3 regions of the Pseudomonas sp. BB438 genome follow, and region 2 is predicted to be linked to each of the others. Evidence: riboswitches for the same ligand, from Rfam matches in the RefSeq annotation. Region 2 holds a riboswitch; each other region holds the start of a gene.
The links. A riboswitch is a leader RNA that binds a small molecule or an ion and turns the genes downstream of it on or off. The one in region 2 is predicted to bind cobalamin.

Region 1: linked by a shared signal. The riboswitch ahead of cobO (cob(I)yrinic acid a,c-diamide adenosyltransferase) and the one ahead of AC1ZV1_RS07450 (TonB-dependent receptor plug domain-containing protein) in region 2 are both predicted to bind cobalamin.
Region 3: linked by a shared signal. The riboswitch ahead of cobW (cobalamin biosynthesis protein CobW) and the one ahead of AC1ZV1_RS07450 (TonB-dependent receptor plug domain-containing protein) in region 2 are both predicted to bind cobalamin.

The regions. Positions count from the first base shown of each region.
Region 1 is NZ_CM170001.1:5,037,160-5,046,530, forward strand. Features, by position in the region: gene AC1ZV1_RS23185 (cobyric acid synthase) at 1-1,178, opposite strand, end outside; gene cobD (threonine-phosphate decarboxylase CobD) at 1,223-2,224, opposite strand; gene cbiB (adenosylcobinamide-phosphate synthase CbiB) at 2,224-3,153, opposite strand; gene bluB (5,6-dimethylbenzimidazole synthase) at 3,150-3,800, opposite strand; gene AC1ZV1_RS23205 (cobyrinic acid a,c-diamide synthase CobB) at 3,797-5,089, opposite strand; gene cobO (cob(I)yrinic acid a,c-diamide adenosyltransferase) at 5,118-5,729, opposite strand; cobalamin riboswitch at 6,017-6,238, opposite strand; gene AC1ZV1_RS23215 (ABC transporter permease) at 6,369-7,514, shown strand; gene AC1ZV1_RS23220 (ABC transporter ATP-binding protein) at 7,511-8,296, shown strand; gene AC1ZV1_RS23225 (MlaD family protein) at 8,297-9,235, shown strand; gene AC1ZV1_RS23230 (ABC-type transport auxiliary lipoprotein family protein) at 9,232-9,371, shown strand, end outside.
Region 2 is NZ_CM170001.1:1,595,574-1,604,944, reverse strand. Features, by position in the region: gene AC1ZV1_RS07480 (esterase/lipase family protein) at 1-354, shown strand, start outside; gene AC1ZV1_RS07475 (nuclear transport factor 2 family protein) at 375-761, opposite strand; gene AC1ZV1_RS07470 (aldo/keto reductase) at 853-1,677, opposite strand; gene ddlA (D-alanine--D-alanine ligase) at 1,779-2,873, opposite strand; gene AC1ZV1_RS07460 (ABC transporter substrate-binding protein) at 2,965-3,885, opposite strand; gene AC1ZV1_RS07455 ((2Fe-2S) ferredoxin domain-containing protein) at 3,882-4,583, opposite strand; gene AC1ZV1_RS07450 (TonB-dependent receptor plug domain-containing protein) at 4,583-6,496, opposite strand; cobalamin riboswitch at 6,648-6,854, opposite strand; gene AC1ZV1_RS07445 (VOC family protein) at 6,928-7,356, opposite strand; gene AC1ZV1_RS07440 (class I SAM-dependent methyltransferase) at 7,416-8,144, opposite strand; gene AC1ZV1_RS07435 (cupin domain-containing protein) at 8,312-8,680, shown strand; gene AC1ZV1_RS07430 (GlxA family transcriptional regulator) at 8,681-9,371, opposite strand, start outside.
Region 3 is NZ_CM170001.1:725,259-734,629, forward strand. Features, by position in the region: gene AC1ZV1_RS03520 (hypothetical protein) at 1-39, shown strand, start outside; gene AC1ZV1_RS03525 (3-deoxy-7-phosphoheptulonate synthase) at 340-1,437, shown strand; gene AC1ZV1_RS03530 (hypothetical protein) at 1,496-1,876, shown strand; gene AC1ZV1_RS03535 (hypothetical protein) at 1,904-2,116, shown strand; gene cobN (cobaltochelatase subunit CobN) at 2,174-5,905, opposite strand; gene cobW (cobalamin biosynthesis protein CobW) at 6,021-7,073, opposite strand; cobalamin riboswitch at 7,309-7,503, opposite strand; cobalamin riboswitch at 7,575-7,793, shown strand; gene AC1ZV1_RS03550 (CbtB domain-containing protein) at 7,895-8,083, shown strand; gene AC1ZV1_RS03555 (CbtA family protein) at 8,248-8,958, shown strand; gene AC1ZV1_RS03560 (cobalamin biosynthesis protein) at 9,036-9,371, shown strand, end outside.

The DNA.
Region 1 (9,371 bases), 3.2 Mb from region 2:
GGGCCTTCGGTGACGCCAGCATGAATCTCGTAGCCGCTCACCGCAGCGTTCTCCAACGCCAGCTGGCCGCTGACGTTGCGCAGTTGTTTCTCCGGCGCCAGCACCGTGCGGAAATCCAGCAGGCCGAAACCGTCACTCTCCCCCGCCGCGCCTTCCAGGCCATGCGGGTCGGCCAGGGTACGACCGAGCATCTGCAAGCCGCCGCAGATACCCAGCAGCTTGCCACCGTAGCGCAGGTGACGACGGATCGCCTCTTCCCAGCCCTGCGCACGGAGGAACGCCAGGTCCGGGCGCACGCTCTTGGAGCCGGGCAGGATGATCAGGTCCGCCGGCGGGATCGGCTGGCCGGGGCCGACGAAGGTCAGCTCCACCTGCGGGTGCAGGCGCAGCGGATCGAAGTCGGTGTGATTGCTGATGCGCGGCAGCACCGGCACCACCACGCGCAGGCGCTCGCCGGTCTTGGCAGACTGGCGGGTGTCGATGGCGTCCTCGGCTTCCAGGTGGAAGTCCATCAGGTACGGCAGCACGCCGAGCACCGGCACGCCGGTACGCTCCTCCAGCCAGTCGAGGCCGTTCTGCAGCAGCGCGATGTCACCGCGGAAACGGTTGATGACGAAGCCCTTTACCCGCGCCCGCTCGCTCTCGCTGAGCAACTCCAGCGTGCCGACCAGGTGGGCGAACACGCCGCCTCGGTCGATGTCGGCAATCAGGATCACCGGGCAGTCCACCGCCTCGGCGAAGCCCATGTTGGCGATGTCGTTGGCGCGCAGGTTGATCTCCGCCGGCGACCCCGCTCCCTCCACCATGACCACCGGATACTGCGCACACAGGCGCTGGTGGGACTCGAGTACCGCCTGCATCGCCACGCGCTTGTAGTCGTGGTAGGCCACGGCGTTCATGCTCGTCACCGCGCGACCATGGATGATCACCTGGGCGCCGGTGTCGCTGTTGGGCTTGAGCAGCACCGGGTTCATGTCGGTGTGCGGCGCCAGGTGGCAGGCCTGCGCCTGCACCGCCTGGGCGCGGCCGATCTCGCCGCCGTCGGCGGTCACCGCGCTGTTCAGCGCCATGTTCTGCGGTTTGAACGGCACGACCGCCACGCCCTGTCGGCGCAGCCAGCGGCACAGCGCGGTCACCAGCGTGCTCTTGCCAGCATCCGAGGTGGTGCCTTGCACCATCAGAGTCGTGCCCTGCCCCCTCAGGGTCGCGCGCTGCTCGCCGCTCACCGCAGGCTCTCCATCTGATTGAAGGTGCGCAGGCCATGCTCCAGGCGCTCCCAGCCCTTCTCGTCGGGCGGCAGGCCGAAGCGGAGGCTGGCGGGCGTCTCGAACAGCCGCACGAGAATGCCCTGACGCGCCAGGTGATCGCGCAGCGCATGGGCGCGCATCGACACCACCCATTGGAACAATGCCGTGCCGCCCTGCGGGGCGAAGCCATGCTCGCCGAGCAGCCCGGCCATGCGCCGGCTGGCGTCATGCAGGTCACGGCGGCGCTGGATCTGTTCCTGGAGCTCGCCCAGCACCGCCTGCGCGACCCAGCGCGTCGGTCCGCTCACCGCCCAGGGACCGAGCAGTTTCGCCAGGCTGTCCAGCAGGCGCTGTTCGGCGAAGGCGAAGCCCAGGCGGGCACCCGCCAGGCCGAAGAACTTGCCGAAGGAGCGCAATACGATCAGACCCGGACGGCTCGCGCAGCTCGGTGCCAGGCTGTGCTCGGGCGTGCAGTCCATGAAGGCTTCGTCCACCACCAGCCAGCCGCCGCGCTCCTGCAGGCGCGCATGCCATTCCAGCAGCACGCCGGCCTCGATGCGCCGGCCGGTGGGGTTGTTCGGGTTGACCACCACCAGCACGTCGAAGCGCTCCAGGTGATGGGGAACTTCCTGGTCGCTGACTTCGCGCAGGATGTGCCCGGCGGCACGCCAGGATTCGGCGTGCTCGGCATAACAGGGCGAAACCACGCCGACCTTGCCCGGGCGACGCAGGCGCGGCAGCAACTGGATCGCCGCCTGGCTGCCGGGCAGCGGCAGCAGCTTCTCGGCGCCGTAGTAACGGCGCGCGGCAGCTTCCAGGCCGTCGCTGTCCTCGGGCAGGCGCATCCATGCTGCTGTCGGCACGCTGGGTAGCGCCCAGGGCCAGGGCGAAATGCCGGTGGACAGGTCCAGCCACTCGGCGAGCGGAATGCCGTATTGCTGCGCCGCTTTGCGCAACCGACCGCCATGTTCGAGCATCAGAGCACTCCCAGAATGAGGATGACCACCAGCCACAGCAGCACGCCCTGGCGCACCAGGGCCAGCGCGCGCCAGATGTCCACGGCGGTCGGCGCCGGGCCTTCGCCCAGCTGCGGGCGCTCATGGAGTTCGCCGTGGTAGCGGGCGGACCCACCGAGCGATACGCCCAGCGCACCCGCGCCAGTCGCCATCACCGGGCCGGCGTTGGGGCTGTCCCACTGCGGTGCCTGCGTGCGCCAGCAGCGCAGGGCAAGACGGGTGTGGCCGAGCAACGCGTAGGTGAATGCCACCAGGCGCGCCGGAAGGTAGTTGAGTACATCGTCGATCTTCGCCGCGGCCCAGCCGAAGCGTTCGAAGCGCGCGTTGCGGTAGCCCCACATGGCGTCGAGGGTGTTGCTCAGGCGATAGAGCACCACGCCCGGCGCGCCGGCGACGACGAACCAGAACAACGCGGCGTACACCGCATCACTGCCGTTCTCCAATACCGATTCGGTGGCGGCGCGGGCCACGGCGGTGTCGTCCAGCTCGGCGGTTTCGCGGCTGACCACGTAGCCCACGCGCAGGCGTGCTTCGTTCAGGTCACCGGCGCGCAGGGCCAGCGCTACCGGCTCGGCGTGCTCGCCCAGGCTGCGCAGGCCCAGCGCGGCGTAAAGCGCCAGCACCTGCACGACCCAGCCGACATAGGGCAGCAGGCTGAGCAGCAGCGCGATCAGGGTCAGCGGGATGACGGCGATGATCCAGGCGGTGACGCCGTGGCTGCGCCAGCCGAGGCCGGGAGTGTCCTTGCCGGCGTCGGCGCGGGAACGATTGAACCGCCGCTCCAGCCGATCCGCCAGGCGCCCGAAGGCCACCAGCGGATGCCAGCGCTTCGGCTCACCGAACAGGGCATCCAGCGCAACGCCGAGGACGCTCAGCAGGGCCAGGCTCATGGCTGTTCTCCCCAGTGGTTCTCGTACAGCAGTTCACCGAGTGCGCGCGGTTGGCGCCAGCCTTCCAGGGCCAGCATGGGCGCCGGGTAGAACTCGCTGACCGGTCCGAGGCAGATCACCGCCACCGCCTCGGCACCGACCGGCAGGCCAAGCAAGTCGCCCAGCGCAGCCGGGTCGAACAGCGATACCCACCCCATGCCCAGGCCTTCGGCGCGCGAGGCCAGCCACAGGTTCTGGATCGCGCAGGACAGCGAGGCCAGGTCCATGTGCGGCAAGGTGCGGCGGCCGAAGACGTGCGCCTCGCGGCCATCCATCAGCGCGGCCACCAGCACTTCGGCGCAATCGAGCACGCCCTCGACCTTGAGCCGCATGAACGCGTCGGAACGCTCGCCCAGTGCCTCGGCGGTGCGCACGCGCTCCTCCTCCACCAGACCGTGGATTGCCTGACGCAGCGCCCGCGAGGTGACGCGGATGAACCGCCACGGTTGCATCAGCCCGACGCTGGGCGCCTGGTGCGCCGCTTCGAGCAGGCGCGCGAGCAGTTCGGGCGCCACTTCGCCCCCACTGAAGTGGCGCATGTCGCGGCGCTCGGCGATGACGCGGTAGAGCGCGGCGCGCTCTTCAAGGCTGTAGGCGTGCTCGGTCATGGTTTCAGCAGGGCGACTGCGGCATCCGGATCGGACGGCAGGTAGAAGTGGATGTAGGAGGCGGTAAGCCGGCCACGGCGGAACACCGCTTCGGCCACGGGCTTGTCGTTGGGACAGACACCACGAGCCAACGGCGCTTCGCTGCTGGTCAGCAGCGAGTGGTGGAAGGTGTGTCCGCGCAGGGTGCCTTCGGGCAGCGCCACCGCCTGCAGCGCCAGCGCGGCGAGACGTTTCTGCATGCGTGCTTCGCCCGGCAGCAGACCGAGCAATTCGGCACGCTCGCCGGCCACGTCGGTCAGCGCGTCGAGCAGATAGAGCATGCCGCCGCATTCGGCGAGGATCGGCTTGCCCATCTCATGGTGGGCGTGGATCGCCTGGGCCATAGCGCGGTTCTCGGCCAGCGCCTGCAGGTGCAGTTCCGGGTAGCCGCCCGGCAGGTAGAGGCTGTCCACGTCCGGCAGCGCTTCATCGCGCAGCGGCGAGAAGAACACCAGCTCGGCGCCCAGCTCACGCAGCAGGTCGAGGTTGGCCTGGTAGAGGAAGGCGAAGGCGTTGTCCCGCGCCACGCCGATGCGCACGCCATCGAGGCGGGAAGACTCGCTGCGCGGTTCGGGCGCGGCAAAGCTCACCGGCAGCGGCAGTTCGGTGCTCGCGCTGGCGGCCAGGGCATCGGCAGCGGCGTCCAGGCGGACGTCGAGGTCGGCCAGCTCATCAGCCTGCACCAGGCCGAGGTGGCGGCTGGGCAGTTCCACGTCGGTATCGCGCGGCAGCGCGCCATACCAGCGAATCCACTCCGGCAGGCTGTCGCGCACCAGGTCGCGGTGACGCTGGCTACCGATGCGGTTGGCAAGCACGCCGGAGAACGGCAGGTCGCTCTGGTAGGTCGCCATGCCAACGGCCATGGCGCCGAAGGTCTGCGCCATGGACTGGCCGTTGATCACGGCCATCACCGGCACATCGAAGCGACGCGCCAGGTCGGCCGCCGAGGGCGAGCCGTCGAACAGGCCCATCACGCCTTCGATGAGGATCAGGTCGGCCTCGCCGGCCGCTTCCCAGAGCAGGCGACGACTGTCGTCCTCACCGACCATCCACAGGTCCAGCTGGTAGACCGGCGCGTCGCTGGCGCGGGCGAGGATCATCGGATCGAGGAAATCCGGGCCGCACTTGAACACCCGCACCTTGCGCCCGAGGCGGGTGTGCAGGCGCGCCAGGGCGGCGGTCACGGTGGTCTTGCCCTGGCCGGATGCAGGGGCAGCAATCAACAGTGCGGGGCATTGGCGCGAGGTCATCGGGCACGCTCCGCCACAACGAACGGCATCAGAACTCCACCCCTTTCTGCGCCTTGATACCGGCCTTGAAGGCATGCTTCACCAGGCCCATCTCGGTCACGGTGTCGGCGGCGTCGAGCATCGCCGGCTGCGCACCGCGCCCGGTGGCGACCACGTGCTGCATCGGCGGCCGGGCGGCGATATCGGCCAGCACCGTGTCCAGTTCCAGGTAGCCGTGCTTGAGCGCGATGTTCACCTCATCCAGGACTACCAGGCCGACCTCGGGGTCGGCCAGCAACTGGCGCGCCACGTCCCAGGCGAATTGCGCCTTGGCGATGTCGCGCTGGCGGTCCTGGGTTTCCCAGGTGAAGCCTTCACCCATCACGTGGAAGCTGACTTCCTCGGGGAAACGGCGGAAGAACGCCTCCTCGCCCGTGGTGGCGGCGCCCTTGATGAACTGCACCACGCCCACCTTCATGCCGTGCCCCAGCGCGCGGGCGACCATGCCAAAGGCGGAGCTGCTCTTGCCCTTGCCGTTGCCGCTGTTGACCAGAAACACGCCGCGCTCGCCCTGGGCCTGGGCGATCTTCTCGTCGACTACCGCCTTCTTGCGCTGCATGCGCGAGCGATGGCGCTCGTCCTTTTCCGGGGATTCAGTCATGGCAAGGTTCCTTCTGAAACGGCTTGTACGGATGAACGGGATGGCACAGCCGTCAGGCTGCCAGCCGGGTGGCAGCGAACGGGGGATGGAATGGGCAGGGATGCACCGCAGGCACGCAGAAGCGCCATGCAGCAGTGGTCGCCCAGCACGAGGGCTGTCGACCTGAGGAATAGGGAATTCACCTGAAGGATTCTCCGCCGCTCTCACCCGCGCGGCACTGACCAGTCGGGGCAGGCGGAGGACGGCAACGCGCGGCGCAGGGCCGGCGTCGGCAGCGCCTCCCGCGATGCCATGCGATGCAGCAGGCCGGTCTCCGGGCTTGCGAGAGGAAGCGTCTGGCGTTTCCGAAGAACCGCGCCTTCCCATGCCGAGGCACAGTGGCAGTTTGCGGTTCGAAGCTCGCTTACCGTTGCGGGGGCAGCGCCGGAATGGTCGAACGCATCGACTTCACCGGCTTCCCTGTTTCACTCGCGGCTTGCGCCGAGAGCACCTGAAGCAGGCGCGCAGCTTAGTGGCTGGCGGCCTGGGGCGTCAATTGAACAGACTGCCGCTGGGCTCCTTGCGCGAGGCGGCAAGGGCTCTAGAAAGCCTCACACAAGTCAAGTGGTCAGGCCGCGTAAGTTCGCTAGAATGCGAGTCATGACGACGACCGCCCAACCCGGCCAGCTTCAGTACGACACGTCCGCCACCCCGCCGTTGATGCATGTCAGCGGTGACTGGACGCTCGCGCACTTTGCCACGCTCGAGGCTCAGGTGGCCGCACAGCGCAGTGCCGAATCGCCCGGCGCGCTGGACTTCACCGGTCTTGGGGCGCTGGACACCGCCGGCGCCGCCCTGCTCGCCGAGATCATCGGCGGCGCGCGCATGAGCCAGCTGGAGCAGATCGCCCGCAACCTGCCCGCCGAACGCCAGGCGCTGCTGCGAACCGTCGGCAGCGCGATCACCCAGTGCCGGCTCGACGAAAAGGCCCCGCCGCCCGGCAATGCGCTGGTCGATGTGCTGGAGCGCATCGGCATCGCCTCGCTCACGTTCAAGGACCATCTGATCGGCGTGCTGGGTTTCATCGGCCTGACTCTGCAGACGCTGCTGCGCAACCTGCTGCGTCCGCGTCGCTGGCGACTGACCTCGCTGGCCGCACACATGGAAGAAACCGGGCTGGACGCGGTGCCGATCGTCGCCCTGCTGACGTTCATGGTCGGCGCCGTGGTGGCCTTCCTCGGCGCCACGGTGCTGCAGAAGTTCGGTGCGGCGATCTACACGGTCGACCTGGTGGGGTTCTCCTTCCTCCGCGAGTTCGGTGTATTGCTCACGGCGATCCTGCTCGCCGGCCGCACCGCCAGTGCCTTCACCGCGCAGATCGGCTCGATGAAGGCCAATCAGGAAATCGACGCCATCCAGGCCCTGGGGCTGGATCCCGTCGAGCTGCTGGTACTGCCGCGTGTACTTGCCCTGCTGCTGACCCTGCCGATGCTGACTTTCCTGGCGATGATCTCCGGCATCTTCGGTGGCGGCGTGGTCTGCGCACTGAGCCTGGACATCTCGCCGCGCATGTTCCTCTACATGCTGCAGAACGACATCGCCGTGCAGCACTTCCTGGTCGGCATCGTCAAAGCCCCGGTGTTCGCCTTCATCATCGCCGTGATCGGCTGCCTGGAAGGCTTCCGCGTCAGCGGCAGCGCGCAGTCGGTGGGCGAGCACACCACGTCCAGCGTGGTCCAGTCGATCTTCGTGGTGATCCTGCTGGATGCGATGTTCGCGCTGTTCTTCATGGAGATGGGCTGGTGAGCGAGCCAATCATCGTCGTCCGCGACCTGGCCAACCGCTTCGGCACCCACGCCGTGCACGAGCACCTGGACCTCGACGTACTGAAAGGCGAGATCCTCGGCGTGGTCGGCGGTTCGGGTACCGGCAAGTCGGTCCTGCTGCGCAGCATCATCGGCCTGCGCCAACCCAGCGAGGGCAGCGTGCACGTGTTCGGGCAGAACCTGCCGGCGCTGCCACCGCTGGAGCGCTCGAAGCTCGAACGACGCTTCGGCGTGCTGTTCCAGAATGGCGCGCTGTTCTCCTCGCTGACGGTGAGCGAGAACATCTGCCTGCCGCTGATCGAGCACGCCGGGCTATCCCGCGCCGATGCGCAATTCATCGCCAAGGTGAAGATCTCCCTCGCCGGCCTGCCGCCGGACGCCGGCGCCAAGTACCCGGCCGAGCTCTCCGGTGGCATGGTCAAGCGCGCCGCGCTGGCCCGCGCCCTGGCGCTGGACCCGGATATCCTGTTTCTCGACGAACCCACTGCCGGCCTCGATCCGATTGGCGCGGCGGCCTTCGACCAACTCATCCTGACCCTGCGCGACGCCTTCGGCCTCACCGTGTTCCTGGTCACCCACGACCTGGACACCCTCTACACCATCTGCGACCGCGTCGCCGTGCTCTCGCAGAAACGCGTGCTGGTGGTGGGGCCGCTGGACCAGGTCGCCCAGACCGACGACGCCTGGGTGCAGGACTACTTCCACGGCCCGCGCGGCCGTGCCGCGCTGCAGGCCACCGAACACCTGCGGGAGGAAAGCTGAATGGAAACCCGTGCCCATCACGTGCTGATCGGCCTGTTCACCCTGGTCGTGTCGATCGGCGCGCTGCTCTTCGCTCTCTGGCTGGCGCAGTCGAGCAACGACCAGAAGTACAAGGTCTACGACGTGATCTTCAACGAGGCGGTGACCGGCCTGTCCGAAGGGGGCACGGTGCAGTACAGCGGCATCCGCGTGGGTGACGTAGTGTCCCTGCGCCTGGACCCGAACGACCCGCGCAAAGTCCGCGCGCGCATCCGCGTCTACGACAGCACCCCGATCCGCGAAGACACACGCGCCAAGCTGGCCCTCACCGGCGTGACCGGCCAGGCCATCATCCAGCTCTCCAGCGCCGCCCAGGACAGCCCGCCGCTGACCGGCAAGGACGGCGAGGTGCCGGTGATCAAGACCATCCCCTCGCCCTTCGCCAAGTTGCTGGCCAACGGCGAGGACATCGCCACCAACATCAACAACCTGATCAACAACGTGAATCGCATGTTCTCCCAGGAAAACGTCGACCGCATCAGCCGCACCCTCGACCACATCGACCAGGCCACCGGCGTGGTCGCCGAGCAGCGCGACGACATCCGCCAGACCTTCAAGGAACTGGCCGCCGCCAGCGAGCAGGCGCGCATCACCCTGGCCAACGCCAGCCAGTTGCTCGAACGCGCCAACCAGACGCTGGGCGGCAAGGGCCAGGACATCCTCGACGACACCCAGAAGACCCTCGCCTCCCTGCGCACCAGCAGTGAACGCGTGGAGCAGTTGCTGAACAGCAACTACGACTCGGTGAATGGCGGCCTCAATGGCCTGGGCGAGATAGGCCCGGCGGTCCGCGAACTGCGCTCCACCCTGGAAGACCTGCGTGGCGTCACCCGCCGCCTGCAGGAAAACCCCACCGGCTACCTGCTCGGCCGCGAGCGCAACAAGGAGTTCCAGCCATGACCGCCCTTCCCCGCGTGCTCGGCGCCGTCGCCCTGATCAGCCTGCTGGGCGCCTGCTCGATCCTCCCGGAAGCGGAAAGCCCGGACTTCTACCTGCTGCCGGCAACCCAGCAACCCGCGCGCAGCAACGCCGCGGT
Region 2 (9,371 bases):
CGCACCCTGGCCTACAGCATGACGCTGGGGGTACGCGTACCCGACTATGAGATCGAGAAGCGCCTGTGGCCCAACGAACACTACGAGGGCAGCTACCTGTTCCGCGATACCGTGATCATCGAGTTGCAGCCGCCGCGCACGCCAACTGAAAAGTGGAAGATCAGCTATGCCTGGCAGGCCACCGGCGTGAACACCAATGGCAGTGAACTGACCGCCGAGCAGATCGATGGCGGCAGCGTGGAGGTCACCCTCCCCATCGACAGCGACCTCAACCATAACCCGCGCAATGCGGCGATCACTGGCAACCTGCGCTTCGTCGTCAGCAGTTGGAACAAGGGCGCCGACTGGGGCTAGCGGCAGCGGCGCAACGGCGCTCAGTCGGACAGGGCGCCGCTGTGCAGGTAATACAGCTTGTTGACGATCTGCCACCCGTTGCCGAGGCGCAGCAGGGACAGGTAGTCGGTGAAGTGCATACCGAGGAACTCGTCGGTGACCTTGGCCACGGCGCTGTCGCCGGTGATGTCCAGGGATTTCAGTTCCCAGGACGGCGGCGCGCCATCGGAGGGCGGCGCCTCCGCCTTGATCGCACCGATGAACTCGTCCAGCGAGGCCCACTCCAGCGCGCCATGGTAATTGCCGATGATCTTGCAGGACGGGTGGAAGGCCAGGCGCAGACGCGACTCATCGCCGAAGGTCATGCCCTCGACGTAGTCCGTCAGCACACGGTTGATGGCGGCGCTGTCCGCCGTGTAGTTGCTCATCGCTGCAGCCCTCCCCGGTCGGTGACCAATGGGGCAAGGCTAGCACTGCGCCCCGGACGCGCTGCGGACGGCGACGACCGGGGCTCCGGCGTCAGACCACCGCCAGGTGCTGCTTGCGGGTGGGTGGCGGGAAGGCCGCATCGAGCGCTTCGAGATCCTCGGGGGTCAGGCGAAGTTGCAGGGCGGCGGCGTTGTCGCGCACGTGCAACGGCTCGACGGCCTTGGGGATGGCGATCACACCCGGTTGGTGGATCAGCCAGGCCAGGGCCACGCGCGCCGGCGTGGCGTCGTGGCGGCCGGCGATGTCCGCCAGCACTCGGTGGCGCAGCAACTTGCCGCCCTGCCCCACCGGGCAATAGGCCATCAGCGGCATGCGCTGTTCCTGGCACCAGGGCAGCAGGTCCCACTCGACGCCGCGTTCCTCCAGGCTGTATTGCACCTGGTTGGTGGCGCAGGCCGGCTCGCTCAGCTCCTGCATATCGTCCAGGTCGAAGTTGGACACGCCCCAGCGCTTGATCTTCCCCGCCTCGCGCAGGCGTTCGAAGGCGTCGACGGTTTCCTCCAGCGGATACTGGCCGCGCCAGTGCAGCAGGTAGAGGTCCAGGCAATCAGTGCGCAGGCGCTTCAGGCTGCGCTCGCAGGCGTCGGGAATGCCACGCCGGCTGGCGTTGTGCGGGTAGACCTTGCTGACCAGGAAGACCTGCTCGCGCAGCCCGGCCAACGCCTCGCCGACCACCGCTTCCGAGCCACCCTCGGCGTACATCTCGGCGGTGTCGATCAGGGTCAGGCCGCGCTCGATGCCTTCGCGCAAGGCGGCGATCTCGCGCCTGCGCTGGAAGCTGTCCTCGCCCATGCGCCAGGTGCCCTGGCCGATGGCGGGAACGGCGGTGCCGTCGGCGAATACCACAGTGTTCATCTCGTGCTCCTTGTTGCGCTTGTCATGGGGACACGGGGCCGGCCGCCGGAATTCGGCGGCGGGATGTCAGGGTAGCGCAGAAGGCGGGACCTGCGAGCGGCTCAGCGGTTGGTCTGCAGATTCCGGCGCGCGGTGTGGCGTTCGATGGCCAGGTCGATCAGGCGGCTGACCAGCTCGCTGTAGGTCATCCCGGCCGCCTGCCAGAGCTTGGGGTACATGCTGATGCGGGTGAAGCCGGGCAGCGAGTTCAGCTCGTTGATCAGCACCTCGCCGCTCTCGGTAAGGAACACGTCGACCCGCGCCAGACCGGAGCACTCCAGGGCGAGGAAGGCGTCAACGGCGAGTTGGCGGATACGCTCGCTGGCCTCGGCCGGAATATCGGCGGGCACCACGACCTTGGCCGCGTCCTCGTCGATGTACTTGCTGTCATAGGAGTAGAAACCGCTGCCCACGACGATCTCGCCGCAGCCGCTGGCGATCGGCTGCTCGTTGCCCAGCACTGCGCACTCGATCTCGCGCCCCTTCACGGCGGACTCCACCAGCACCTTGTCGTCGAAGGCCAGCGCGAGTCGCACGGCTTCGTCGTAGGCGGCCTCGTCCTCGACCTTGCTCACGCCCACCGAGGAGCCCATGTTCGCCGGCTTGATGAACAGTGGCAGGCCCAGCTTGCGCTGCGCCTCGGCGAACGACGTACGCGCGGCATTGGCGCGGGTCAGGGTGACGAAGGGAGTAATCGCGATGCCGGCGTCGCGCAGCAGGCGCTTGCTCACGTCCTTGTCCATGCAGATGGCCGAGCCCAGTACGTCAGAGCCGACGAAGGGAATGTCAGCCATGCGCAGCAGGCCCTGCAGGCAGCCGTCCTCACCCTGGGTGCCATGGACGATGGGGAAGATCACATCGACATGGTCGAGCAATTGGCGGCTGCCGGTCTCCACCAGTTGCTGCTCGGCCTTGCCCGGCACCACGGCCAGTTCGCGGTTGGAGCGGTTGAGGGCGATCAACGCCGGGTTTTCCTGGTTGAGCAGGTAGTCGGAGGCATCGTTGAGGTGCCAGCGGCCCTCCTTGTCGATGCCGATCAGCACGGGCTCGAAACGCTCGCGGTCCAGCGCATCGACGATGTTCTTCGCCGATTGCAGCGACACCTCGTGCTCCGCCGAACGCCCACCGAAAATCACCCCAACGCGCAACTTGCCCATGACAGCCTCCGCATGATCGATGGGCGCTTTCTAACATGGGCTCCGGCGCTTGGGTAGGAACAGTGGCCGGCGAACAGACCAGACGCGCTGTTCAGAACCGGCCCAGCGCCTGTGCCAGCTCGCGCGCGGCCTGTCCGCTGTGCACGCCGGGGAACAGGTGGGTGAAGGGCAAGGCCACGAAGCGCCCTTCGCGTACGGCGCGCAGGCGCGATAGCACCGGGTCCGCGCGCAGCGTTCGGATCTTCCGGTCGGCGGTGGACCACAACGCATCGGCCAGCAGGATCACGTCCGGGTCGCGCGCCAGCAACTGTTCGGCGTTGGCGGTGAAGCTGCCCAGATCGACGTCCTCGAACAGGTTGTGCGCACCGGCGGCGTGCAGCAACTGGGTGACTACGCCACGCCGCCCCTGGCTCTCCAGGCCGATGCTGGCGCTATCGAGGTAGAAGACTTCCAGCCGTTGGCGGCCGGTCGAAAGCTGGCGCGCTTCGGCCAGCTCCGCGCGTTGCTGGCGAATCAGCGTCTGGGCCCGCGCCGGCTCACCCAGCAGGTCGCCCAGCGTCGTCAGGTCCGTCTCGACACCCGCGAACAGATCGTCCTGCCACGCACCACAACCGGCATCCAGCAGGTAGCTGGCGATGCCATGAGCGGCCAGTTCCTCGCGGGACAGGTTGCCCAGGCGGAAGGCCGAGGCGAACCCGGCCACCACCAGGTCCGGTCGCTGCGCGTAGACCGCTTCCGCCGACGGATACTGGCGCGACAGCAGGGGTACGCCGCGATAACGGCCGCCAGCCACGTCCAGGTCGTCATCGATGTACGCCACGCCGATCAGCCGCGGTCCGGCGCCCAGCGCCAGCAGCAGGTCGGCGGCGTGCTGGTTGAGGGCGAGGATGCGTTGGGGCGGGTGGTCGATCTGCCAGGTCTGGACGCAGTTTCGGTAGTCCTGCGCTGACGCATTTGCTGCGCTCTGCATCAACGCGAGCAACAGCACCACCTGCAGGAGCGCGCGCGTCATGGCTCGTCCACTCGCAGCTCTGCCACCGGCACGCCGTCACGCAGATGCTCGGAGACCACCCGGCACACCTGCTCGTCGCTACGCAGGCCATACCAGACGCGTTCGGGATAGACCGTCAGCAGCGGCCCGCGGTTGCACGGGAACTGGCAGCCGGTGCGGGTCAGCAGAGCGCCCTCGGCGTTCTCGTAGCGATCGAGTCGAATCAGCTCGCGGCGCAGGGTTTTCCACAATGGCAGCGCACCGCGCCGCACGCAGCGCGGCCCGGTGCAGAGGAACAGGTGATGCCGGTGCGGCGGCGGCGCGGACCAGTCCGGCTGCGAAGGCACCTCACCGACACCCTGGCACTCCAGCTGTTGCGCCGGATCGCCAATCGCCGCCAGCACCGCCGCCACATCCAGCCCGCGCCGGCCGAGCGCCGACGCCGTGACCTTCGGCGGCGGCGCCAGCGGAGCGTCCTCGAGCAGCCCGGCCAACTCGGCGCGCAACCAGTCGAGGTAGGCGCCGTCAGCGGTGGGTTCCAGGTCCACCAGCAGCAGCTCGCGATCCTCGGCCAGAAGCTCACGCACCCGCGCCCACAACGCATCGAAACCTTCGCCGGTGTCGATGCATTCGACACCGGCGAAGCGCGCCGCCACCTCGCGGTGCAGGCGCTCGCCCTGGGCACCGGCCAGCGGGCCGACCAGCAGGATGGCCTTCATCAGAAGCTGAAGGTGTAGCGCAGTTCGGCGGTACGCGGCCGGCCGAGGTTGTCGACCTGGCGGATACCGTTGCTGGTGCGGCCGGTGGCGTAGTCGCGGTCCAGCAGGTTCTCCAGCAGGAGGCTCAGGCGGTGTGCGCGGGCGGCGTCGAGGTAGCGATAGGCATCGCCGTCAAGCACGGTGTAGTGGCCGTAGTCGTCGTCCTGCGCGCTGACGATGGAGCCGACGTAGCGCGTGGCCAGGCCGGCGCCCCAGAGGCTGTCGTCATAGCCCAGGCGCAGGCGGGCAAAGAAGTGCGGGATGTTGTTCACCGTCACGCCTTCGCGGCTGTCCACCCGATTGCGCGTGGCGTCGGCGGAGAGCTGCCAGTGCCGGCCAACCTGCCACTGGCCGTTGGCTTCCACGCCGCGCACGGTGATCTCGCCGTTGCCGTTCACCCACTGGTCGCCCGCCAGGGTGATGAGGTCGGTGATCTCGCGGCGGAACAGGGTGACGCTGCCGCTCCAGGGCTGCTCGAACAGCTCGCCGGTGTAGTCCAGGCCCAGCTCGGCGTTGCGGCTGCGTTCGGGCTTGAGGTCGCGGTTGCCGACTTCGTCGCCCGGCTCGTTGACGAACAGTTGCTCGGCGGTGGGCAGCTTGAAGGCCGTGCCGAACTGGCCGCGCAGCTTGAGCTGCTGCGTGAGGTCATAGAGCGAGGTGAGCATCCACACGGTGGCGCCTTCGCCGCCGGAAATTTCCTCGCGGCGCACACCCAGGCTCGGGTGCCAGTCAGGCAGCGCCTCGATGTTCGGCCGCAGCTGGGCGTAGAGCGCGTGGGATTCGGCCTTGTCGTTGTCGATGATCAGCACATCGTCCTGGCCCTTGTACCACTGGCTGTCATTGCCGAAGACCAGCTCGTGACCGCCCGCAAGCCTGGCCTTGCCTTCGAGCTGCGCCCCCCAGTCGGTGAAGCCCCAGTAGTCGTTGTGGTTGAGCACCTGGGTGCCGCCGCCCTGCAGGTTGTAGACGCGGTCGTAGCGGGTGTCCCAGTCGTTGATGTGGGTCTTGGCGAACCAGCTGAAGTCGTCGCTGACGCTCTGCTGGAAGGTGGCCGTGGCGATCTGCTGCACGCGGTTGTTGCTGGTGTGGTGGTTGGACGTCGGGCGGGCGAAATCCAGCTCGGCGTCGGCGTACTGGTAGAACAGCTCCAGGCGCGAGGCATCGCCGATGGCCTGGATAGCCTTGGCACCGAACACATTGACGTCATAGGAGCGGCGCTTGTCGCTCACCGTGTCGGTCATGTCGCGGTCGCGGAACGGCTGGTAGCCGTCGGAGCGGTTGTGGCTGACGTAGGCCATCAGGCCGAGGTCGCCCAGGCCGTTCTGCACGATCTTTTCGGCGCGGGCATCGCCGCTGCGCCCCTTGAAGGTGTCCAGGCCGAGGTTCGCCTCACCGGACGCTTCGCGGCTGCGGGCGCTGCGGGTGACGATGTTGATCACGCCGGACACCGCCTGGGTGCCGAACAGCAGGCCCTGGCCGCCCTTGAGCACTTCGATGCGCTCCACCGCGGTAGTCGGCAGGGTGTCGATGTAGATGCCGCCGTAGAGGCGGTTGTTCAGGCGCACGCCGTCCAGCAGGATCAGCGTGTCGTCGTTGCGTCCGCCCAGCAGCGAGTAGGTGCCGTAGTCGAACGGCCCGTTCTTCGGCGCGACGAACAGGCCGGGTACATACATCTGCAGCACGCGCGTGATGTCGGCGCTGGGGCCGGCGCGCTCGATCTGCTCGCGGTCGATGACCTCCAGCTTGCTGCCGTAGCGGGCCATGTCGGCGACAGTGTTGGATTCCACCGAAGGCGCGCTGACGACTTCGTCGGCCAGGTCGAGCGGCGCCGCGACCAGTTGCGCGCTGAGGGCGCACAGGGGGAGAACAGGCATCCAGCGCAGGGCACGCCGGTTCTGTAACGGGAGTTTGGGTGACAGGGAGAAATGCAAGGTGATCGCCTCGAAATCGGGATTTCGCAGGCGGCGCAGCGACACCCGGAACGAGCGCGCCCCGGGAACCGGCTCACGCCCGCCCACCGCGGGTTTGCCAAACAGGTTCCAGGCCGGTCTCCGGGCTTGCGAGGGTCCTGGGGCATCCGCCTTCCCATGCTGGTGCACAGTGGCCTACTGGATGCTCCGCTCGCTTACCGTTGCGGGGGCAGCGCCGGACTGATCGCACGAGGGCGACGCACCGGCTTCCCGTTTCACCCCACGCACGGCGGCGGGGGGCACCTGAAACGGGGCGCATCTGAACACCGAGCGCCCGAAAGCGTCAAGCGCGGGGCTTGGGCAGGATGTTGCGGAGGAGGCGCGAACGCGCGGCATCAGTGCCAGGGATCGTAGGTGCCGAAGCTCCAGATGTGCCCCTCCGGATCACGGCAGGTGAAGCCCTGGCCGCCGTAGTCCTCGTCCTTGATGTCGATGACGATCTGCGCCCCGGCGTCCACGGCCGCGCGGTACGGCACCTCGGCGTCCTTCACCACCAGGTAGATGCTCTGGGTACAGCCGCCGACCTCGTCGGGCTGGCGCATCAGCCGGCCGTATTCGTTGTCGTGCAGCGACCCGAGCATCACCAGCCCGCTGCCGTCGGCCAGCGCCAGTTGGGCGTGGGCGATGCCGCCGTGCTCGTCGGCGACCACCAGTTGCCGCTGAAAACCGAAGGTCGCGCACAGCCAGTCGATAGCCTGGGGCGCGTCGCGGTAACGCAGGCAGGGAATGACACTGGGGCGGGCGATGGGAGCGGGCGTGGACATGGCGATCTCCGGGCAAAACGAACGCAATGTTCTGAGCATAGTCACCCGCTTTTCACACCTCAGCGCTGCGCGGCGACCAACAGCAACATGGGACGCTCGCGCTCCTCGGCGAGTGCCGGATCGGCCTGCACCTGCCCGGCGCTGGGCCCCCAGTCCTCGACATGGCGCACGCTCAGCCCCGAGCCAATCACCGCATTGAGGACGCTGCCGAGGGTGCGGTGGTACTTGAGCACGCCCTTGGCCAGCCAGTCGGTGCGACGCTCGCCCTCGTCCTGGTAGTGGTCCACCGGCCAGCAGCGGCGACCGTTGGCATCGACGATCCAGCCAGGCGCCAGCGAGGCCATGTAGATCGGGTGCTCGATGGAGAACACCAGGCTGCCACCGGGGCGCAGCGCGTCGTGCACGTTGCGGAAGAAGTGCGGCAGGTCTTCGAGGTAATGCAGGACCAGCGAACTGTAGGCCAGGTCGAAGGCTGCGGTGGGCAGTTCGAGCTGGTCGAGGTCGGCGTGGAAGTAACTGACCTGCGCGGCCTCGGTGGTTTCCCGCGCGCGGTCGAGCATCTTCTGCGAGACGTCCAGCCCACTCACGGTGCGGGCGCCCTGCTCCGCCGCATAGCGGCAGAACCCGCCGTAACCGCAGCCGAGATCGACCACGTCGAGGCCCTCCAGCGGCGGCAACAGGGCACGCAGCGCGGCCCATTCCGGCGCGCCGTCCAGCCCGTGCTGCGAGCGTGGCAGCTGGGCGTAGGCCGCGAAGAATTCAGGGTTGTCGTAGATGTTCTGCGCCATGGATCGGCACCTCCTTTCTGACGGACCAAGGGCCGATTGTCTGCGTCAAGGACGGGGCCGGCAACCCGATGAGGTCAATGCGGCGGCAATCGAAGCGCAAATTCCTGCAAGACCGTCGGTCAGGTCAACCGTAGTGTCAGGACTCCATTTCCAAGGAGAAAGACACCGTGACCCAGCGCCAATCGATCAACCTGCAGGACAAGCTCGGCCGCATCACTGAGACCTGGCAACCGCGCGTGATCGCCGAGATGAACGACTACCAGTTCAAGGTGGTGAAACTGCTGGGCGATTTCGTCTGGCACAGCCACGCCGACACCGACGAGGCCTTCATCGTGCTGGACGGCGAGCTGCGCATCGACTTCCGCGACGGCCCGCTGACCCTGCGCGCCGGCGAGCTGTACGTGGTCCCCCGCGGCGTGGAGCACAAGCCGTATGCCGAACGGGAGGTGCAACTGATGCTGATCGAACCGCGCGGCGTGCTGAACACCGGCGATGAGGGCGGCGAGCGCACGGCGGAAAACGACCGCTGGATCTGATCAACCCCTGCCGGCAAGGTCGTTCGGCTTTGCCCCAAAGCGCTTGCGATAGTCGCTCGGCGCCATCCCGGTGATCTTGCGGAAGGTGCTGCGGAACGAGCCCGGATCGAGGTAGCCGACCGTGTAGGCGATGTGGTCCACCGTGCCATTGGTGAACTCCAGCAGCTCGCGCGCCTTGCCAACCCGCAGGTGCTGACAGTACTCGGTGGGCTTGAGCCCGGTGGCCGCGCGGAAGCGGCGCAGGAAGGTGCGCTCCTCCAGGCCGGCCTGGATGGCCATGGCGGTCAGGCTGACGTCCACCGCGCCGTTGCCCTGCAGCCAGTGCTGCACCTTGAGGATGGCGGCGTCGCCATGCCCCAGCAGCGGCGCGAAGTTGCTGCCGCATTGCTGCGCGCTGTCGCTGTGTTCCACCACCAGGAAACGCGCGGTGCGGTTGGCGACGCTCGGGCCGAGCAGGCGGTCGACGATGCGCAGGCCCAGCTCCGACCAGGCCATCAGCCCGGCGGAAGTGATCAGGTCGCCGTCGTCCACCATGGGCTTGTGCGCTTCCAGACGTACGCGCGGGAAGCGTTTGGCGAAGGCCTCGGCGCCGCTCCAGTGGGCGGTGGCACTGCGCCCGTCGAGCAGCCCGGCTTCGGCCACCAGCAGGCCGCCGATGCACACCGAACCGACGATGGCGCCCTCGCCATGG
Region 3 (9,371 bases), 870 kb from region 2:
TTCTTCTATGGGTATTGGTTTAGCCAAAGGCGCGCCTGATACCCCACAGGCGCCCTAGCAAGCAGGGTCGCCAACCAGACAGATTCATGAAACCCCGGTCGGCAACCCGACCGGGGTTTTTGTTTTTCCGGCCCACAAGGCCTGACGCATTGAAACGAGCCAAACGCTCAGACAGAGGATCGAGACATGACTACCTACACCACTGATTACCGCTATTACCGCAACTCCGACTGGCGATTTAGCAGCGCGCTGCGTGCCACCCAACGAGCCTTGCCACGAACACTTAGATAGAGCGCCGAGCGCGGAACGACCACCGCGCCGGCCAAGGATGCCAGTCAGATGAATGCCACCACCTCCACCCTGATCCGTCCCGAACACGCAGCCACCGCCGAAGTCCTCGACCTGCCGCTGCCCTCCGCTCGCCGCCGCGAACAACCGCTGCCGAGCCCCGCCGAACTGCGTCAGCGCCTGCCGCTGTCCGCCGCCATGGCCCACCGCGTCCGCGAAGGCCGCGAGGCGATCCGCGCCGTCCTCGATGGCCGTGATCCGCGCCTGCTGGTGGTGATCGGCCCCTGCTCGCTGCACGACCCTGTCGCCGCCCTCGAATACGCCGACCGCCTTGCCGAGCTCGCACCGCAGGTGAGCGACCAGCTGCTGCTGGTGATGCGTGCCTACGTCGAGAAACCGCGTACCACCATCGGCTGGAAAGGCCTGGTCTACGACCCGCAGTTGGACGGCACTGGCGACATGGCTGGCGGCCTGGAGCTGTCGCGCCGGCTGATGCTGGGCATGCTCGAACGCGGCTTGCCGATTGCCACCGAACTGCTGCAACCGCTGGTGGCCGGTTACTTCGACGACCTGCTGGGCTGGGCCGCCATCGGCGCGCGCACCAGTGAATCCCAGGTGCACCGCGAGATGGTCAGCGGTCTCGACCTGCCGGTGGGATTCAAGAACGGCACCGACGGCAGCATCGGCATCGCCACTGACGCCATGCGCTCGGCAGCGCATCCGCACCAGCACTTCGGCATCGATGCGCAGGGGCGGCCGTCGCTGGTGCAGACCCAGGGCAACCCGGATACCCATCTGGTCCTGCGCGGCGGTCACGCCGGCCCGAACTTCGACGCAGCCAGCGTGCAGCAGATTCGCCAGGGACTGGAGAAGCTCGGCCTCGACCCGAGCATCATGGTGGACTGCAGCCACGCCAACAGCGGCAAGGACCCGCTGCGCCAGCCGGCAGTGCTGGACAGTGTCATCGACCAGCGTGTGGCCGGCGATGCTTCGCTGCGTGGCGTGATGTTGGAGAGTCATCTGTTCGACGGCTGCCAGCCGCTGTCCGGCGAGCTGCGCTACGGTGTCTCGATCACCGACGGCTGCCTGGGCTGGAGCGGCACCGAGGCGCTGCTGCTGAACGCGGCGCAGCGGCTGCGCCGGAGCTGAGGCTGATTTCCCCTGTAGGATATGATCTGCTCCGGGAGTTAGCAGGGATGCCAATGTGATGAGCAACAGAAAAGTCCTGGTGCGTACGGCGTTCATGGGATATGCCAGCCTGATCTTCGCGTTACCGTTGATGCTGGCCGCCACCGCGAAGTTCGCTTCTGGTGAGCTGGCAGCAGGCATTTCGCTCGCCGGGCTGGGAGCGCCGCTTATGTTGGTGACGTTTCTTTGCCTGCTCCGTCGGAGCAAGCCTTTCCTCGACGTATTGTCCCGGCCCCTGTGCCGCGGCCTTTATCTGGCCAGCTTTGCGTTGGCCGCTACGCTGTTCTGGCTGACGGAAGGCTGGTCCTATGCCCTACCGTCGTTATTGAGTGCTTATCTGTTTCTCTTCAGAGAGGAATGGATGTATCGATGGTTTTTGCGCTGGGGGCCGACTTTCTGATCGACTCGATGCTGGGAGCGCTGCGGAATGTGGGACGTGCTGGACGCCTTGCTTGAACCCTTGTACGGCCCTGCGCTGTATGCCGTGGGCTGGCCGATCGTGAAGGTGCTGACGCTGGGGCGTTATCCGCGGCCGGGGCTGTCCCGCTCCTACTGCATGGAAGCGCAGTGGGTGCGGGGAGCGGGAGTGACTCTGCTAGTCCTGCTGGGCGCGTCGGCGCTGGGCCTGTTCTCGGGCTGACCTGTCGACGGATTGGTGGGTATCGCTCCACGCCATCCTGCGAGAGCGTCCGATTCCTCACTGCTCCTCGCTGTCCACCAGCAGGTTTTCCAGTGTCTCGCGGTACTCACCCGGTTCTTCCCACAACCCGCGCTGCTGTGCCTCCACCAGGCGTTCGGCGATGTCGCGCAAGGCTTCGGGGTTGTGCTGGCGGATGAACTCGCGGGTGTCGTCGTCCAGCAGGTAGGCGTCGGCCAGCAGGCGGTACTGGTGGTCGTCGACCAGCTCGCTGGTGGCGTCGAAGGCGAACAGGTAGTCCACCGTCGCCGCCAGTTCGAAGGCGCCCTTGTAGCCGTGGCGCTTCATGCCGGCGATCCATTTCGGGTTCACCGCACGGGAGCGCACCACGCGACCGAGTTCCTCCTTGAGGGTGCGGATGCGTGGGTTGTCCGGCTGGCTGTGGTCGCCGTGGTAGCTGGCCAGCGACTGGCCCTGGATGACCTCGGCGGCGGCGAGCATGCCGCCCTGGAACTGGTAGTAGTCGTTGGAATCGAGGATGTCGTGCTCGTGGTTGTCCTGGTTGTGCAGCACCGCCTGCAGGCCGGACAGGCGCTGGGCGAACCGCTCACGCGCCGGGGTGCCGTCGTCGCTGGCGCCGTACGCGTAGCCGCCCCAGTTCAGGTAGGCCTCGGCGAGGTCCGCGCGGCTGTCCCACTGGCGTGATTCGATCACGCCCTGCACGCCGGCGCCGTATGCCCCGGGCTGGGCGCCGAAGATGCGCCAGCCAGCCTGGCGGCGGGCTTCGGCGTGGGCTAATCCATCAGACTGCAAACGCGCCTGATCGGCTCGGACACGAGCGGCCAGCGGGTTCAGGTCGTCCGGTTCGTCCAGCGCGGCGACGGCCTGCACGGCCGCGTCGAACAGGCGGATCAGGTTGGCGAAGGCATCGCGGAAGAAGCCCGAGACGCGCAGCGTCACGTCGACCCGCGGGCGGTCGAGCAGGGTGATCGGCAGGATCTCGAAGTCTTCCACGCGTTGGCTGCCGGCCTGCCAAACCGGCCGTACGCCGAGCAGCGCGAGGGCCTGGGCGATGTCGTCGCCGCCGGTGCGCATGGTCGCGGTGCCCCAGACCGACAGGCCGAGCTGGCGCAGGTGGTCGCCGTGGTCCTGCAGGTGGCGTTCGAGCAGGCGGCTGGCCGACAGGAAGCCGAGGCGGAAGGCGGTGGGCGTGGGCAGGTTGCGCACGTCCACGGTGAAGAAGTTGCGCCCGGTGGGCAGCACGTCGACCCGCCCGCGGCTGGGCGCGCCGCTGGGGCCGGGCGGGACGAAGCGGCCCTCGAGGCCGGCGAGCAGATGGCCGATTTCGCTGGCGCCGCAGGCATCCAGGGTCGGCGCGATCTGCTGCTGAAGTTGCGCGAGGACCGCCGCGCTGGCGCTGCCGGGTGCGCTGACCGAGCCGTCGATCAGGCGCAGGGCGAAGAGTTCCAGGCGCTCGCGGGTGTCGCCGTTGCTGCGCCAGGGTTCGTCGCTCACCGCGAGCAGCACGTCCGGACGCGGGCCGTCCCAGGGTTCGGCGAAAGCTTCATCCAGCGGGTCACGGCTCAACTGCAGATCCTCGCTCAGCGCGCGCAGCAGGCTGGCGTTGCCGCCGCGACCATCGCCGCGTGGAATGCGCACCAGCGAGAGCAACGTATCGCGGCGCAGTTCACCCACGGGCGACTCGCCGAACACATGCAGGCCATCGCGAATCTGCGATTCCTTGAGATCGCACAGGTAGGCGTCCAGCTGCGGCAGCCAGCTTTCCGGATCGTCGCTCAGCTGCAGGCCCAGCTCGCGGTCCAGCGAGGTTTCGCGCACCAGCGTGAGGATGTCGCCGCGCAACTCAGTGGCCCGACGCGGGTCGAGCAGGGAGGCGTCGTAGTACTCGTCGGCCAGGCGTTCGAGGTCGCGCAGCGGGCCGTAGTTTTCCGCACGGGTCAGCGGTGGCATCAGGTGGTCGATGATCACCGCCTGGGCGCGGCGCTTGGCCTGCGCGCCTTCGCCGGGGTCGTTGACGATGAACGGGTAGAGGTTCGGCAGCGCGCCGAGGATCGCGTCCGGCCAGCACTCCTCGGAGAGACCGACGCCTTTGCCCGGTAGCCATTCGAGGTTGCCGTGCTTGCCGACGTGGACCACCGCGTCGGCGCCGAACACTTCGCGCAGCCAGAAGTAGAAGGCGAGGTAGCCGTGGGGCGGTACCAGCGACGGATCGTGGTAGATCGCCGCGGCGTCGAGCTGGTAGCCACGCGCCGGCTGGATGCCGACGAAGCCGAGGCCCAGGCGCAGGCCGGCGACCATCATGCGGCCGCTGCGGAACATCGGGTCCTGCTGCGGCTCGCCCCAGCGTTCGCGCACGGCGTGCTGGTTGGCTTCGGGCAGGCGCGCGAAACAGGCGAGGTAGTCGTCCAGTGCCAGGCTCTGTGCGCAGGGGCGCAGGTCGAGGCTGTCGAGATCGTTGCTGACGCCGCCGAGCAGTTGCTGGATCAGCGCGGTGCCGGAATCGGGCAGGCCGGCAACCGGGTAACCCTGAGTCTCCAGCGCGCGCAGGATGTTCAGCGCCGCCGCCGGCGTGTCGAGGCCGACACCATTGCCGATGCGCCCGTCGCGGGTTGGGTAATTGGCCAGGATCAGCGCCACGCGCTTGTCGGCGTTGGCCTTGCGCGAGAGCAGCATCCAGCGCCGCGCCAGTTCGGCGACGAAGTCCATCCCCGGCCGGTGTGGCAGGTAGCAGACCACGTCGCTCTGGCTGCGCTCGCTGCGCCAGGCCAGGCCCTTGAAGCTGATCGGCCGGGTGATGAGGCGGCCGTCCAGCTCCGGTAGCGCGATGTGCATGGCCAGGTCGCGCGGGCCGAGGCCCTGAGGGTTGGCGCGCCAGAGGTCGAGGTTGTCCAGCGAGCAGATGGCCTGCAGCACCGGTACGTCGCGGCGGAAGGGCCGGTCCTGCGGCGCTTCCGGATTCGACTGGGCGAAGCCGGTGGTGTTGATGATCAGCTCGGCGTCGGCGCTGTCCAGCAGGCTTTCCACCGTATCCAGGCACGCGGCTTCCTTGAGGCTGGCCACGGCGATGGGCAGCGGGTTGATGCCCTGCGCCTGCAGGCGTTCGCAGAAGGTGTCGATGAACCCGGTGTTCGCCGCTTGCAGGTGCGTGCGATAGAACAGCAGGGCGGCGACCGGGCACTCGGGGTTCCAATCGGCCTGCCAGCGGGCGAGGTCGCAGCTGCCGACGTGCGGGTGATAGACCGCCACGCGCGGCAGGGTCTGTGGTTCGTGCCAGGCGTAGTCGCGTTGCAGATGGCGATTGGCGAGGCAGGCGAAGAACTGCCGGGCATTGTCCATGCCGCCCTGGCGCAGATACTGCCAGAGGCGCTCGGCATCCTGCGGCGGGACGCTGCACAGGGCGGCGAGTTCGGGGTCGGGCTTGTCGTCGCCGGGCACCGCGATCAGCGTGGTGCCGCGCTCGGCCAGCGCCACCAGTTGCTCCATGCCGTAGCGCCAGTAACCGACGCCGCCATGCACCGAGATCAGGATGACCTTGGCGTGCTGCAGCACTTCGTCGACGTAGAGGTCCACCGAGGCGTGATTCTGCAACTGCATGGGGTTGGCCAGGCGCAGGCTCGGGTAGTCCTCCGGCAGCGCGCGAGCGGCCTCGGCGAGCAGCGCCAGGTGCGAATCGCCGCTGCAGAGGATCACCAGTTCGGCGGGCGTCTGGGCCAGGTGGGCGATGCCGTCGTCGGGGACGAAGCCGCCGGGTTGAGTGCGCAGCAGGTGCATGGGGGTGCTCGGTTTCTAGCGCTTCGTAGGAGCGAGGGGGCGCCTAGCTCTTGCTCGCGAACCAATCCCCGCTGCGAGGCTGTTCGCGAGCAAGCTCGCTCCTACAAAAGCGGTGTTACGCCAGGGCGGTACGCAGTTCGTTGGCGATGGTGTCCTGGTCCAGCTCCTGGCCGATCACCACCAGGCGGGTGCTGCGGGTTTCGTCACTGCGCCAGGCGCGGTCGAAGTGCTTGTCGAAGCGCTTGCCGACGCCCTGCACCAGCAGGCGCATGGGTTTGCCGGGGATGGCGACGAAGCCCTTGATGCGCAGCACGGCGTGACGCTCGACCAGCGCGTTCAGCGCGTCGAGCAGGGCGCGCTCTTCCACTTCCGGGAGGTCGACGTGGAAGGAGTCGAACTCGTCGTGGTCATGATCTTCGTGACCCTCGTGATCGTGGTGGGTCGGGCGGCTGTCGATGTGCAGCTCGGCCTCGGCGTTCAGCCCCAGCAGCACCGAGAGCGGCAGTTGGCCGGAACTGGCTTCGATGATTTTCACCGCCGGCGGCAGTTCTTCAGCGACCTCGGCGCGTACGCGGGCCAGCGCGTCGGCGTCCAGCAGGTCGGCCTTGTTCAGCACCACCAGGTCGGCGCTGGCCAGCTGGTCCTCGAAGAGTTCGTGCAGCGGCGACTCGTGGTCCAGGTTCGGGTCCTGCTGGCGCTGCTGGTCCACCTGCTCGGGGTGGGCGGCGAAGGTGCCGGCGGCCACGGCCGGGCTGTCGACCACGGTGATCACCGCGTCCACGGTGCAGGCGTTGCGGATTTCCGGCCACTGGAAGGCCTGTACCAGCGGCTTGGGCAGGGCGAGGCCGGAGGTCTCGATGAGGATCTGGTCGAGGTCGCCACGGCGCGCCACCAGCTCGCGCATCACCGGGAAGAACTCTTCCTGCACGGTGCAGCACAGGCAGCCGTTGGCCAGCTCGAAGACGCGGCCGACCGCTTCTTCTTCGCTGCAACCGATGGAGCACTGCTTGAGGATCTCGCCGTCGATGCCCAGCTCGCCGAATTCGTTGACGATCACCGCGATGCGACGGCCTTCGGCGTTATCGAGCATATGGCGGAGCAGGGTGGTCTTACCGACCCCGAGGAAGCCGGTGACGATGGTGACGGGGAGTTTGGCCAGGGTTTTCATGCGCGCCTCGCAAGCGGAAGTTTGAAGGCGGATGAAGGGCGCGCGCGCGGGTTCGCCGCGCAACGAAGGTCGCCACCGGATCACCCCGCCCGGTTGTCTGTTGATAACGAACCGGTTCCGGATCTCGCGAGCCAGAGCCAGGCAAGGCGGAGGATTGGCGGGGACGCGGAGTTGACTGTGGTCAATGAGCAGTCCACGACGATCCTCCAGCGCAGCCTGGCCGACGCGCAGCAGATCGAAAACCAGTCACGAGGCAGGTCTCCTGGCTCACAGCCCTTGATCGTCTCTTCGCCTTCCCGCCCGAATCGGCAGTGGCGCATGAAGAGACAGGCTGTTCACAGTTGCGGGGGCAGCCGTGGCGCATCCGAAGATTTCCACGTTCCCTCTTAGCTCCGGCCAGCGCCGGAGAACCTCGAAGGGAGGAAGGCTACGCAGCGCGGCCGGGACGGTCAATCGCCGGGGATCGGTTGACGCGCAGTTGACGCTGCGTGACTGCCGTGGTCAGCTAGCGCGGTTTCAGGTGTCTCGCGCCGACGCGTGCGAGGTGAAACGGGAAGCCGGTGCGTCCGCAAGGACCAGTCCGGCGCTGCCCCCGCAACGGTAAGCGCATCGAGGGTCGTCAGTAGCCACTGTGCCAAGGCATGGGAAGGCTGGCCCATCCGGCGAGAGTTTCTCGCTGGCGTCGCAAGCCCGGAGACCGGCCTGGAATCCTCACATTTTGGCAAACCCGCGGTGGGCGGGCGCAGGCCGTGGCGCGACCGATCCGGCGCGTTCGAATGCGTTCAACCTCTGCGTTCTCACTCTTTTCAGAGGGAACGTTCATGTCCAGCAGCATCCTGACGCAACAGGCGTCGAGTACTTCCATCCCCCTTTCCAAGCGCATCAGCCTGGCCGTTGGCGCCAGCCTGCTCGGTGCGCTGCTGGTGTACTTCGCCGGCTTCTCGCACATCGACGCGGTACACAACGCCGCCCACGATACTCGCCACAGCGCAGGCTTCCCCTGCCACTGATGCGGTTCTGAGTTCAATCGGCTGCGCGTCGGCCAGGCTGCGTTGGAGAATCGCCGTGGACGGCTCATGGACAGCAGTCCACTCCGCGTCCCCGGCGATCCTTCGTCTTGCCTGGCTCTAGCTCGCTCGATTCGATGGCTCGGAGAAGGAAAAGGAACGAACCCATGATCAAACGAATCGCCCAGACCGCCGGTTTCGCCGGTCTGATTGCCGCGCTGGTGCTCACCGTGGTCCAGCTGCTGTGGGTATCCCCGCTGATTCTGAAGGCGGAAACCTACGAAAAGTCCGAACCCGCCGCCGCGCTGGTCGAAGAGCACGTCCATGAGCATGCCGATGGCGCCGTCGCCGGCCATCAGCACGATGCGGAAGCCTGGGAGCCGGAAGATGGCTGGCAGCGCATCCTCTCCACCACCGGCGGCAACCTGGTGGTCGCGGTGGGTTTCGCGCTGATGCTCGCGGGCCTGTTCACCCTGCGTGAGCCGGGCAAGACCTCCGAAGGCCTGCTCTGGGGCCTCGCCGGTTTCGCCGTGTTCACCCTGGCGCCGTCCCTCGGCCTGCCGCCGGAAGTCCCCGGCACCGCCGCCGCTGACCTGACCCTGCGGCAGACCTGGTGGATCGGCACTGCCGCCGCCACCGCCGCCGGTCTCGCGCTGCTGGTGTTCGGCCGCCACTGGGCGCTACGTATCGTCGGACTCGCCCTGCTGGTGGTGCCGCACGTGATCGGTGCGCCGCAGCCGGACGTGCATTCCAGCCTCGCACCGGAAAGCCTGGCTCACGAGTTCATCGTCGCCTCGCTGGTCACCAACGCGGTGTTCTGGGCTGCACTCGGCCTGATCGCTGCCTGGCTGTTCCGTCGCTTCGCACCCTCGGCCTGATCCAGGCGCTATGCTCGACCCCGCAGCCGGCCCGGCCGTCTGCGGGGTTTTTATTTTCATCTGCAAGGAGAGCGACCATGACGCTGGTTGCCGGCCTCGGTTGCCGCCGCGGCTGCCCGCTCGACGAACTGCAAGCCCTGCTGCGCGATACGCTGGCCGAAGCAGGTCTCGACGAGTCGAACCTCACCGCGCTGGCCAGCGCCACGCTGAAGGCTGACGAAGTCGGGCTGACTGCCCTGGCAGCCGCCCTCGACCTGCCGCTGGTGCTGTTCACGCCGCCGCAGCTCGCGACCTGCGAGAAGCGCCTGGGGGATCCGTCGGACGTCGTGCGTGCGACCAGTGGCAGTGCCAGCGTGGCCGAGGCCGCGGCGTTGCTGCAGGCCGAGGCCCAGGGTGGCGCGCCGGCACGCCTG